Regions from separate parts of the Lentzea sp. NPDC004789 genome, predicted to be linked through region 2. Evidence: riboswitches for the same ligand, from Rfam matches in the RefSeq annotation. Region 2 holds a riboswitch; the other holds the start of a gene.
What was found. A riboswitch is a leader RNA that binds a small molecule or an ion and turns the genes downstream of it on or off. The one in region 2 is predicted to bind cobalamin.
Positions count from the first base shown of each region.

Region 1: linked by a shared signal. The riboswitch ahead of ACWEIJ_RS12715 (putative cobaltochelatase) and the one ahead of ACWEIJ_RS11730 (FecCD family ABC transporter permease) in region 2 are both predicted to bind cobalamin.

Region 1 is NZ_JBSGBE010000004.1:468,585-474,170, reverse strand. Features, by position in the region: gene cobO (cob(I)yrinic acid a,c-diamide adenosyltransferase) at 1-140, opposite strand, end outside; gene ACWEIJ_RS12715 (putative cobaltochelatase) at 153-2,054, opposite strand; cobalamin riboswitch at 2,095-2,234, opposite strand; gene ACWEIJ_RS12710 (threonine aldolase family protein) at 2,265-3,224, opposite strand; gene ACWEIJ_RS12705 (TetR/AcrR family transcriptional regulator) at 3,235-3,738, opposite strand; gene ACWEIJ_RS12700 (quinone oxidoreductase family protein) at 3,818-4,651, shown strand; gene ACWEIJ_RS12695 (cytochrome P450) at 4,635-5,586, opposite strand, start outside.
Region 2 is NZ_JBSGBE010000004.1:270,788-276,373, reverse strand. Features, by position in the region: gene cimA (citramalate synthase) at 1-1,338, opposite strand, end outside; gene ACWEIJ_RS11740 (ABC transporter substrate-binding protein) at 1,539-2,519, opposite strand; gene ACWEIJ_RS11735 (ABC transporter ATP-binding protein) at 2,516-3,256, opposite strand; gene ACWEIJ_RS11730 (FecCD family ABC transporter permease) at 3,256-4,278, opposite strand; cobalamin riboswitch at 4,313-4,450, opposite strand; gene ACWEIJ_RS11725 (hypothetical protein) at 4,477-4,959, shown strand; gene ACWEIJ_RS11720 (hypothetical protein) at 4,967-5,473, opposite strand.

The sequences.
Region 1 (5,586 bases), 200 kb from region 2:
CAGCCGCGCAACGCCATGCCGAACGCGGACGTCGACTTCCCCTTCATCTCACCGGTGTGCAGCATGAGCAACGGCCGGTTGCGGCGCTGGCGCGTCGTCAGGCCGTCCTTCGGCACCTCGGTGGGCTGTCCCTGTGGCACTGCGGTTTCTCCTTATGCGGCGCGGACGACGCCGGCGAGGTGGTCGGCGCTGAGGTGGTCGAGACGGACGCAGGTGCCGTGCAACGCCTCGGCGATCTTCTGGGCGAGGCCGAGCCGGATGTGGCCCTGTTCGCAGTCGACGACCACGACGGCGGTCTGTTCGAGCAGGCCCGCGGCCTTCAGCGCGTCCTTGGTCGGGTCGCCGCCGAGTCCGGACGACGTGGCGCGGCCGTCGGTGAGCAGGACGACCAGCGGGCGCTTGCGCGGGTCCCGCAGCCGTTCGATCTCCAGGATCCGGTGGGCCTTGAGGATGCCGTCCGCGAGGGGCGTGCGGCCGCCGGTGCGCATCTTCTTGAGCCTGGTCGCGGCCGCGTCGACGGAGGTGGTCGGGGGCAGGGCCACCTCGGCGGTCCGGCCGCGGAACGTGACCACGCCGACCTTGTCCCGGCGCTGGTAGGCGTCGCGCAGCAGGGAGACGACCGCGCCGCTGACGGCGGACATCCGCTGGCGCGCGGCCATCGAGCCGGACGCGTCGACGACGAACAGGATGAGGTTGGACTCCTTGCCCTCGCGCACGGCCCTGCGGAGGTCGGCCCCTTCGAGCTTCAGGCCGGGTCCGCTGCGGCCGCGGGCCTGCTGGTGCGGTGCCGCGTTCGCCAGGGTGTCGACCAGGTGCAGGCCACTTCCGTCCACTTTGGACGAACGGACGATCCGGCCGGTGCGGGCGCGGGCCCTGGAACGCTTGCCCGGCGCGCCCTCGCCGACCCCGGGGACCTCCAGCAGCCGAGTCTTGAACGCCGGCGCGGGTTCCGGCGCCGGACGATCTTGAGGCGCGTTGCCGTTGCCCGCCGGGCCTTCCTGCGGTTCGGGCAGCTCGCCGCCACCGGGACCGTCGTCGTCCGGGCCGTCGGGCTCGTCCGCGTGCTCGGCCGCCTGACGCATCGCGTCTTCGAGCTGCTGCTCCTCGATGCCGGGCTCGTCGAACGGGTCGCGGCGGCGCCGGTGCGGCAGCGCGAGCCGGACGGCGGTCTCGATGTCGGCCTCCTCGACCTCCTTCGCACCGCGCCAGGCCGCATGGGCGGTGGCGGCACGGGCGACGACGAGGTCCGCGCGCATGCCGTCGACCTCGAAAGCCGCGCACACGGCCGCGATCCTGCGCAGCTCACCGTCCGGAAGGGACACTCGCGGGAGGTTCGCGCGCGCTTCGGTGATCCGCTGCTTGAGCCCGGCGTCCTCGTCCGCCCACTTCGCGGCGAACGTCACCGGGTCGGCCTCGTAGGCGAGCCGGCGCCGGATCACCTCGGTGCGCACACCGACGTCCCGCGCCGCCTTCACCGCCACGGTCAGCCCGAACCGGTCGAGCAGCTGCGGCCGCAGCTCCCCCTCCTCCGGGTTCATCGTGCCGACCAGCAGGAACTGCGACGGGTGCGACACCGAGACGCCTTCGCGTTCCACGTGGGCCCGCCCCATCGCCGCGGCGTCGAGCAGCAGGTCGACCAGGTGGTCGTGCAGCAGGTTGACCTCGTCGACGTAGAGCACGCCCCGGTGCGCCGCGGCCAGCAACCCGGGCTGGAACGCCCGCACGCCCTCGGTCAGCGCCTTCTCCAGGTCGAGCGACCCGACCAGCCGGTCCTCGGTCGCGCCGACCGGCAGCTCGACGAGCCTGGCCGGCCTGCGCTCGCTGCCGTCGTGCGGCGCGTCCGGGCAGTCCGCCGTGCCCGGCACGCAGCCGAACCGGCAGTTCCTGGAGACGTCCAGCTCGGGCAGCAGCGCGGCCAGGGCCCGCACGATCGTCGACTTCGCGGTCCCCTTCTCGCCGCGCACGAGAACACCGCCGATGCCGGGGTGCACGGCGTTGAGCAGCAGGGCCAGCCGGAGGTCGTCATGTCCGACGACAGCCGAAAACGGGAACATGCTCGGTGAAGTCCTTCCTCGGGTGTCCACGCCCGTGGCCGGTGGTCGAAAGAGGGGGACGAGTTCCTGACTCCCGGTCTTCTCCTCGAGAACCGGTCACAGTCGCGGGACGGCGCCGGATTCGCACCGGCTTCCTCGCACTCCCCTCACAGCCCCGGCATCGTCGCATTTCGGCCCTGCCGGTCCAACAGCCAGGTGAGCGACATCGCCTCAGAGCAGGCTCTGGAACGCAGCCCACGCCTCCCGCACCTCGTCGCCCGTCCACTCCAGCGCGGGCTCCGCCACCGTGACCTCGGTCTTGGCCATCCGCCCGTCACGCCAGAACCGCCCGAGGAACTTCCCGCTCGCCTCGGTCAGCCGGGCCGGATCACCGGGCAGGTGCAGCGCGAACTGGTGGGTGTGCGGTTCCGGCAGGCCCATCGCCTCGGCGACCACCTTGGCGTGCGCTACATAGGTGCCCAGGCGGGGCAGCACGGTGTCGAGGCCGTGCAGGGCCGACAGCGCCGCGGGCCACTGCTGGAACAGCATGCCGCCGTAGCGGTGCCGCCAGACGCGCGCCTGGTCGACGAAGTCCTGGGTGCCGGCGAGGGCCGCGCCGGAGATGCCCTCCAGCGACTTGTAGAACGAGACGTAGATCGAGTCGAAGAGGCCCGCGATCTCCTCCAGCGGCTTGCCGAGGCCGTGCGTGCTCTCCCACAACCGCGCTCCGTCGAGGTGCACCACGGCGTCGCGGTCGCGGGCGGCGTCGACCACGGACACCAGCTCGTCCCAGGTGGGCAGGACGAAGCCGGCCTCGCGGTCGGGCACCTCCACCAGCAGCGTGCCGAACGGTTCCGGGCAGGCGGCGACGTCGGCGTTGGCGACCCTGATCGGGCGGAGGCCGGACAGGACGGTCAGCGCGTCGTCCTCGTGGTGCAGGGGGTGGGCCAGCGGGTGCATCGCCACGATCGGGTTGTGGGTGCGGTCGGCCCAGCAGCGCAGGGCGATCTGCTGCGCCATGGTGCCGGTCGGCACGAACAGCGCCGCCTCGGTGCCGAGCAGTTGCGCGACCCGCGTTTCCAGGGCGCCCACCGGGCCACCTTCGCCGTAGCGGTCCGGGTCGACGTCCGGCACCGGGCCGAGCATCTCCAGCAGCGACTTCTTGCGAACTCCCGAGAGCTGGCGGTTCATCACCCCGGCATCAAACCTCAGCGGCCAGCGTGTTCGCGAGCGAGATCACGCCCGCACGGATGTCGTAGGCGGTCATGCCCTGGTCGAGCAGGAACGCGATGTGCTCGCCGCGCAGCACGGCCAGCAGCGTGTGGGCTTTGAAGGTCGAGCCGACGAGCCTGGTCAGGCGGTCGACGGTGAGCTGGAAGTTGCCCTCGCACGAGCGGGTCGTGGTCCGCTCGACCGCGATCACGAGCGGCAGCGACGCCAGCACGTGGTCGAACAACGTCCCGGCGAACTCGGCGGCGGTGCGGCACTCCAGCGAGGCGACCTTGATCCACGACGCGGCCGTCTCGTCGACCACGGCCTGGACGAGGCCCGCCTTGTCACCGAACCTGCGGAACACCGTTCCCTTGCCGACGCCCGCCGCCGCGGCCACGTCCTCCATCGACACGGCCTCGACGCCGCGTTCGCAGATCAGGTCGGTGGCGGCCGCGAGCAACGCGGTCCGGTTGCGCGCGGCATCGGCTCGCATCGGCACTCCTTGACATAAGCGGACTGACGGTCCGTATAGTAGCAACCGGACCGGCGGTCCGCTTACTGGGAGGCTGAAGATGAAGGCAGTGCGGTTCCACGAGTTCGGCGGGCCCGAGGTCCTGGTCACCGAGGAGGTCGCGGACCCGGTCGGCGAGACCCTGGTCGACGTCACCGCGATCGGCCTCAACTACGGCGAGACGGTCATCCGCCGCGGCAAGGGTCGCGAGCTGTTCCCGTGGTATCCGGGTCCGGCGCTGCCCGCGGTCCTCGGCTCAGAGGTCGTCGGCATCACCGAGGACGGACGCCGCGTCATCGGCGTACCGCGAGACGGCGCGTACGCCACGAAGGCCGTCGTCGAAGACCCGGTCGAGCTGCCCGACGACGTGAGCGACCACGAGGCACTCGCCCTGTTCCTGCAGGGCACCACCGCGGTCGCCGCGACGAACGCGGCGCGCATCCGGCCGGGCGACCGAGTGCTGGTCGAAGCGGCGAACGGCGGCGTCGGCACCCTGCTCGTGCAGCTCGCGGAACGGGCGGGCGCGACCGTGCTCAAGGCGTCCAGCAGGGGCGGCATCGGCTACGACTGGGACGGTCTGGAGCCCGTGGACGTCGTGTTCGAGTCGATCGGCGGCCGGATCGGCCGCAACGCGTTCGAGCTGCTCAAGGACGGCAGCGGACGGATGGTCGTCTTCGGGTACGCGAGCGGTGAGCCGCTGGACGTCACGGCGAGCGACATCTTCCGCAAGGGCGTCGCGGTGATGGGCCTGCCGCGCGACGTCACGCTCGACGACGTCTTCGCGCACAAGCTCAAGCCGGTGCTCGGCGACGTCTACGAGCTCGACGAGATCGCCGAGGCACATCGGGCACTGGAGGCCCGCACGACGACCGGCAAGCTCATCGCGCGACCGTGACCGACTTGGGCGCGCGGAACGACAGCAGGTTCAGCCACTCCGGCGACGGCCCGACCAGGTGCAACGACGGTTCGTGCGCCGCCACGGTCTGCAGCACCACGGCGGCCTCCAACCGGGCCAGACCGGCGCCGAGGCAGAAGTGGCGGCCGTACCCGAACGCCAGGTGCCGCGGGTCGTTCTCCTTGCCGCTCAACAACAACACGAGCTCGGCACCGGCAGGGACGCGCACCCCGGACAGCACCACCTCGCGGGCGGTCAGCCGGCGCCAGGTCACCACGGGCGTCTCGGTCCGCAGCACGTCCTCGACGAACGACTCGGCGACCTCGCGCTCGGCCAGCCGCGCCCACAGCGCACGGTCCTGCAACGCCCGGCGCAACGCCGTGGACAGCAGCTGGGTCGTCGTCTCCTGCCCGGCGATCAGCAGGAAGTAGCAGAGGCCGGCGGAGTCCTCGGCGGAGACGCCGGCGTCGGCGAGCGCGCAGAACAGCTCGCCGTCACGCGCGTGGTAGCGCTTGACCAGCCACTGGTGGAAGTCGCCGACGTCGTCGACCAGCTCCAGCTGGCGTTCGCGGGAGATGTCGCCCCAGAAGAACTCCAGCGAGCCGGAGCTCCACCGCTTCAACGTCGGGATGTCGACGTTCTCCAGGCCGAGGAGTTCCATCAGCACGATGGCGGGCAGGTCCCACGCGAGCGAGCGCACGAGATCTGAGCCACCAAGCCGTTCCAGAACGAGCGAGCGGATGCGAGGCTCAGCCGCCGCGACCCGCGAGGGCGTGAAGAACGACGCCACCAGGCGGCGAAGGCCCGCGTGCGACGCAGACCCGTTGTTCGCGAGCGTCGGCGGCAACGAGAACCGGGCCCTCACCAGGGCGCGCAGCGCCGCGGGTGCCACCGGCGTGACGGCGGTCAGCGCGTTGTCGGGCAGGTAGGTGACA
Region 2 (5,586 bases):
CGCGTGCACGGGGCCGTTGCCCTCAGCGGTCGCGATGACCCGCTCCCCCGCCACGTGCACCTTGACCGTGGCCTCGGACACGATCTCGCCGTCCGAGCGGTGGTCCAGCACGACCCGGTAGGACTCGAGCGTGAAGGGAGGAGTGTCCAGTTGGGACAGCTCCGAGCGCAGCAGCAGTTCCATCGAGGCGTCGGCGGCCTCGAACGACCAGCCCCTGGCCTCCAGCTCCTTGACGCGCTTCAGCGCGTTGCCGACCTCGGTTGACCGGCCGGCCAGGTCGAGTCCGAACTCACGTCCCTTGAGCTCGATGCTCGCCCGGCCGGCCATCTCGGTGACCAGCACCCGCATGTCGTTGCCGACGCGGTCCGGATCGATGTGGTTGTACAGCTCCGGATCCACCTTGATCGCGCTCGCGTGCAGACCCGCCTTGTGAGCGAATGCTGACGACCCGACGTAGGCCTGGTGGGTGTCGGGTGCGATGTTCGCGATCTCGGCCAACGCATGGGAGACGCGGGTGAGCTCGGCCAGTGCCCCGGTCGGGAGCACGTCCATGCCGAGCTTGGTCACGAGGTTTCCCACGACGGCGAACAGGTCGGCGTTGCCTGCTCGCTCGCCATAACCATTGGCGGTGCACTGCACGTGCGTCGCGCCCGCCTGCACGGCCGCGAGGGTGTTCGCCACCGCGCAGGACGTGTCGTCCTGGCAGTGGATTCCTACTCGGAAGCCGGTCTTCTCGACGACCTCCGCGACCGTCTCGGCGAGCCCCAACGGCAGCTGGCCGCCGTTCGTGTCGCACAGCACGACCACGTCCGCGCCACCCTCCACAGCGGACTCCAGCACGCGCAGCGACGTGTCCGGCGAGAACGCGTAGCCGTCGAAGAAGTGCTCGGCGTCGAGGAAGACGCGCCTGCCGTGGCCGGTGAGGAAGCGGACGGTGTCGCGCACCATCCTGAGGTTCTCGTCGGTGTCCGTGCGCAGCGCCCGTTCGATGTGGCGCAGGTCGGACTTCGCGACGAGCGTCACGACCGGCGCCTGGGAGTCGAGCAAAGCCTTGACCTGCGGGTCTTCCTCGACCTTCACGCCCGCCTTGCGGGTCGCGCCGAACGCGACCAGCTTGGCGTGCTTGAGCTCCAGGTCACCGGCCGCGGCACGGGCGAAGAACTCGGTGTCCTTGGGCAGCGCGCCGGGCCAGCCGCCCTCGATGAACCCGACGCCGAGGCCGTCCAGCAGCCGCGCGACCGCGAGCTTGTCCGTGACGGAGTACGAAATGCCCTCACGTTGTGCGCCGTCGCGCAACGTCGTGTCGTAGACGTGGAACTCGTCGGTAGGGCCGGCCATCGGGGTCATCTCCTCATCCGGACAAACAAAAAGACCCCCCGCGGATGCGAGAGGTCTGCGCGTCGGGTGCCAGGGGCGGCACTACCCGACGCGCTCGTCGATAATGATGGCGAGGTGCTGAGCCATGCAGCGGATGCTGCCACAGCCCAGCACTACGTACCAAGCGCCGGGAGGAAATCTCCCACTATCTGGTCACGCGTTCACCCCTGTGACAGGTACTTCGCGAAGGCCTCGATCGAGGCCGGGTTGCGCGGCGACTCGACCAGCGCGGCGTACGGAAGTGCGAAGAAGCGCTTGTTCCTGACCGCCGGGGAGTTGCGCAGCGGCGCGAAGCCCTCCAGGAACGCCTGCTTCTGCTCAGGCGTGTTCGCCTCGCCGGACGCGTAGTCCACGATGAGCACGACGTCGGGGTCGCGCTGCACGACGGTCTCCCAGTTGACCGTGGTCCAGCTGTCGTCGAGGTCGCCGAAGACGTTGTCCCCGCCGGCCTTGCCGATGACGTCCTGCGGGGCCGCGTTCCGGCCGGACGTGAACGGCTGGTCCTGCCCGCTGTCGTAGAGGAACACCTTCGGCCGCGGCCTGCCCGCCATCAGCCGCCCGGCGTCGTCGATCCGCCGCCGGTAGCCCTCGATGAGCTCCTCGGCCTTCCGCTCGACGCGGAAGATCTTCCCGAGATTGCGGAGGTCCGTGTAGAGCGCGTCGAGGGCCGGCATGATGCCGCGCTGCTTGCCGATGCCGTTGCGGCACGCCTCGGTGAGCTGGTAGGTGCCGATCCCGAGCTGCTTCAGCGCGTCCGGGGTGAAGCCGGTGCTCTCGGTGAAGCCGTAGTTCCAGCCCGCGAACACCAGGTCCGCGTTGGCCCCCTGCACGACCTCCTTGGAGATCTTGTCCGCGAGCTTGCGGGTGCTGTCGAAGTCGGCCTTCCACGGCGAGGTCCGCAGGTCGACGGTGTTGTCGCCGTCCACCACGTAGCCGGCCATGCGGTCCTTGAGGCCCAGCGCGAACATCAGCTCGGTGATGCCGGTGTCGTTGGTGACCACTTTGGACGGCACCTTGTCGAACGTGACCTGCTGACCGCAGTTGGTGATGGTCACCGGGTCGGACTTCGAGGTGTCCTGCGCGACCGTCGCGCCGCAGCCGGAGACGAGCAGCAGAGCGGCTGCGGCGAAAGCGGTTCTCAAGGGGTGACCTCCTGGTCGAACAGGAGCTGCGGAACTCCCGTGGTGGGGTGTCGGACCACGTGCGCGGTGACGTGGAAGACCTTGGCGATCAGCTCGGGCACGAGCACCTCCTCCGGCGTGCCGGACGCGACCAGGCGGCCTTCGTCGAGCACGTGCAGGCGGTCGCAGTAGGACGCGGCGAGGTTGAGGTCGTGCAGCACGGTCAGCACCGTGACGCCCAGGCCGCGGGCGAGCGCGAGCACGTCCAGCTGGTGCCGGATGTCGAGGTGGTTCGTCGGCTCGTCCAGCACGAGCACCCGAGGTTCCTGCGCGATGGCGCGGGCGATGAGCACGCGCTGGCGTTCGCCGCCGGAAAGGCTGAGGAAGCTGCGATCGGCGAGGTGCGCGACGTCCACTGTGGCCAGTGCGGCCGCGACCACGCGGCGGTCCCGGGCGGGATCGCGGTCGTGCGGCAGGCGACCCATCTCCACGACCTCGGCGACCGTGAAGTCGAACTCGACCTGCGACTCCTGGGTGAGCGCCGCGAGCTCGCGGGCGAGCCCGTGTCGCTTGTGGACGTTCTCACCGTCGATCAGCACGGCGCCGGCGTCGGGCTTCAGGGCGCGGTAGACGCACCGCAGCGTGGTCGACTTGCCGCTGCCGTTCGGGCCGACGATGCCGACGACCTCGGCCGAGGCGTTGAGCGTGATGTCCGCGACGATCCCGCGGACCGTGACGCCGGTGAGCTCGACGCGCATCAACGTCCCCCGAACACGTAGCTCTTGCGGCGCATGAGGAAGATGAAGCACGGCACGCCGATCGCGGCCGTGATGACGCCCAGCGGCAGCTCTTCCGGTGCCGCGAGCAGGCGGGCGGCCACGTCGACCCAGACGAGGAACGACGCCCCGGCCAGGGGTGCGAGCGGCAGCACCCTGCGGTGGTCCGCGCCCACGACCATGCGCGTGAGGTGCGGCAGCATGAGCCCGACGAAGCCCACCGCGCCGCTGACCGCCACCAGCACACCGGTGATCGCCGCGGTGACCACGAACAGCTGTGTGCGGAACCGGTCGACCTCGACACCCAGCGTGGTCGCCGTCTCGTCGCCCATCGCCAGCGCGTTCAACGGCCGCGCCTTGGTGAGCAGGTGGACGATCCCCAGCACCGTCACCGAGGTGGCCACGGGCAACGACTTCCAGTCCGCTCCGCCCAGGCTGCCGAGCAACCAGAACATCGCCGCCCGTGCCGCTTCCCCGCGTGGCGCCTGGAACACCAGCAGCATCGCCACGGCCGAGAACCCGTACGCCAGCGCGGTTCCGGTCAGCACCAGCCGCAACGGTGTGAGCCCTCGACTCGTGCGCGCGGTGAGGTAGACCAGCGCGGTGGCACCGAGTCCGGTCAGGAACGCCCCGGTCGACAGCGCGTAGACGCCGAACCCGGACAACACGCCGAGCGTCGCCACCGCCGTCGCGCCGACGCTCGCGCCCGACGAGATCCCGAGCACGTAAGGGTCTGCGAGCGCGTTGCGGACCATCGCCTGGATCGCGACGCCGACCGTGCTCAGCCCGGCTCCGACGACCGCTGCCAGCAGGACGCGCGGCAACCGGATGTCCCACACGATGTGGTACTGCCCGGCGAGGTCCGCGGGGATCGTGCCGCCGGTGACGGCCGCCTGCAGCAGGTCGACCGTGACGCCGAACGGGATGGAGACGGGGCCGAGCGCAACGCCCGCCACGATGCTGACGGCGAGCACGCCGACGAGCGCGCTGATCTTCGCGATCACTGACAGCCCTTCCCGCAGTCCACGGCAGGAGTTCCCGGATGGAAAGCCGTGTGCGGGTGTTCGGGCTCGTCCCTGCAGAGGTGGGACCTACCGTTGCGGGTCAGCGCCGGACTTCGACCGGTCTTCCCCCGTGCACGACCCGCTCACCCTAACCCACACATCACTGCACAAATGCACCGCGAGATGCGTCTAACAGGCATGGGGAGCGGGGACAAGAGACGGCTGCGGCGCCAGCGGCAACGGGGCGGCCGGGACACGGAGCAGAAGAACAGCCCCGCCTTCATCGCGTTCGCCCTGCTCGTCACCGGATTCCAGACCGGTGCCATCTGGGCCGAGGAGATCCCGGCAGCGCTGGACCGGCTCTACTGCACGCCGGAGTTCTGCCTGACGCTGCCGCAGGCGCTGATCGGCTGGGCGGTCGCGGTGGCACCGCTGCTGGTGCTGCTCTGGCGCCGCGACGTGGCGATCTACCTCGGCGCGTTCCTGGCCGGTCTGATGGGCATGCTGCTCATCGCGTCCGACGGCAACTGGGTGGTGCCCCAAGCGTTCTTCGGGGTGGGGCTGGTGTTCATGCCGATCAGCCTTGGACTCTCCCGCCTGGCCAAGCCCGGCTGGCGTGCCGTGGCGGTGGCCGGCCAGCACTGGTTGCTGCTGGCCGGCCTCGTCCTCTGGCTGGCCTGACCTCCGGCTACGAGGAGCCTCCCCCGCCGAAGCCGGGTTCGAGACGGCGGAAGTACTCCATGCAGTTGGCCATCTGGTGCTCGACCAGGCCGAACTTCGGGATGTCGTGCGGTTCGAGCATCGCGAGCACGTCGACGGACTCGGTCGCCTTCTCGCCGGGCACGAGGACCTCGGCCCGGTCGCCGGGAAACCTCGACACCTTGTACCCGACGTGCCACACGTCCCGCCGGGAACCCTTGACCAGGACCTTCCACGGCGGGCTGTGCTGCTCGGGGTTCTCCAGCTCACCGCGGATCTTGAGCAGGGCGTCGAACACGGACTCACCGGTGGACATCTTGCGGCCGAACGGACCGTAGACCGCCATCGTGATCTCTTTCATGGTCCGCGCCTGCCACACGACGCGGCCGACCCAGACCTGTTCCTTGCCGGACGCGGGATCCTTGCCGTGGAGCGGGACCTGCCGGGAGACCGGAGGGAACTCACCGTCCTTCGTCCACTCCGGAAACTCCTCCACCGGTGGCGGGGAAGGCTGTTGTGGTGGCATGGGGCTTTGTGGCGGACGCATCGGCTGTTGGGGACGCATCGGCGGTTGTTGTGGGTGCATTCCAAGGCTCCTGAGGTTCGCCG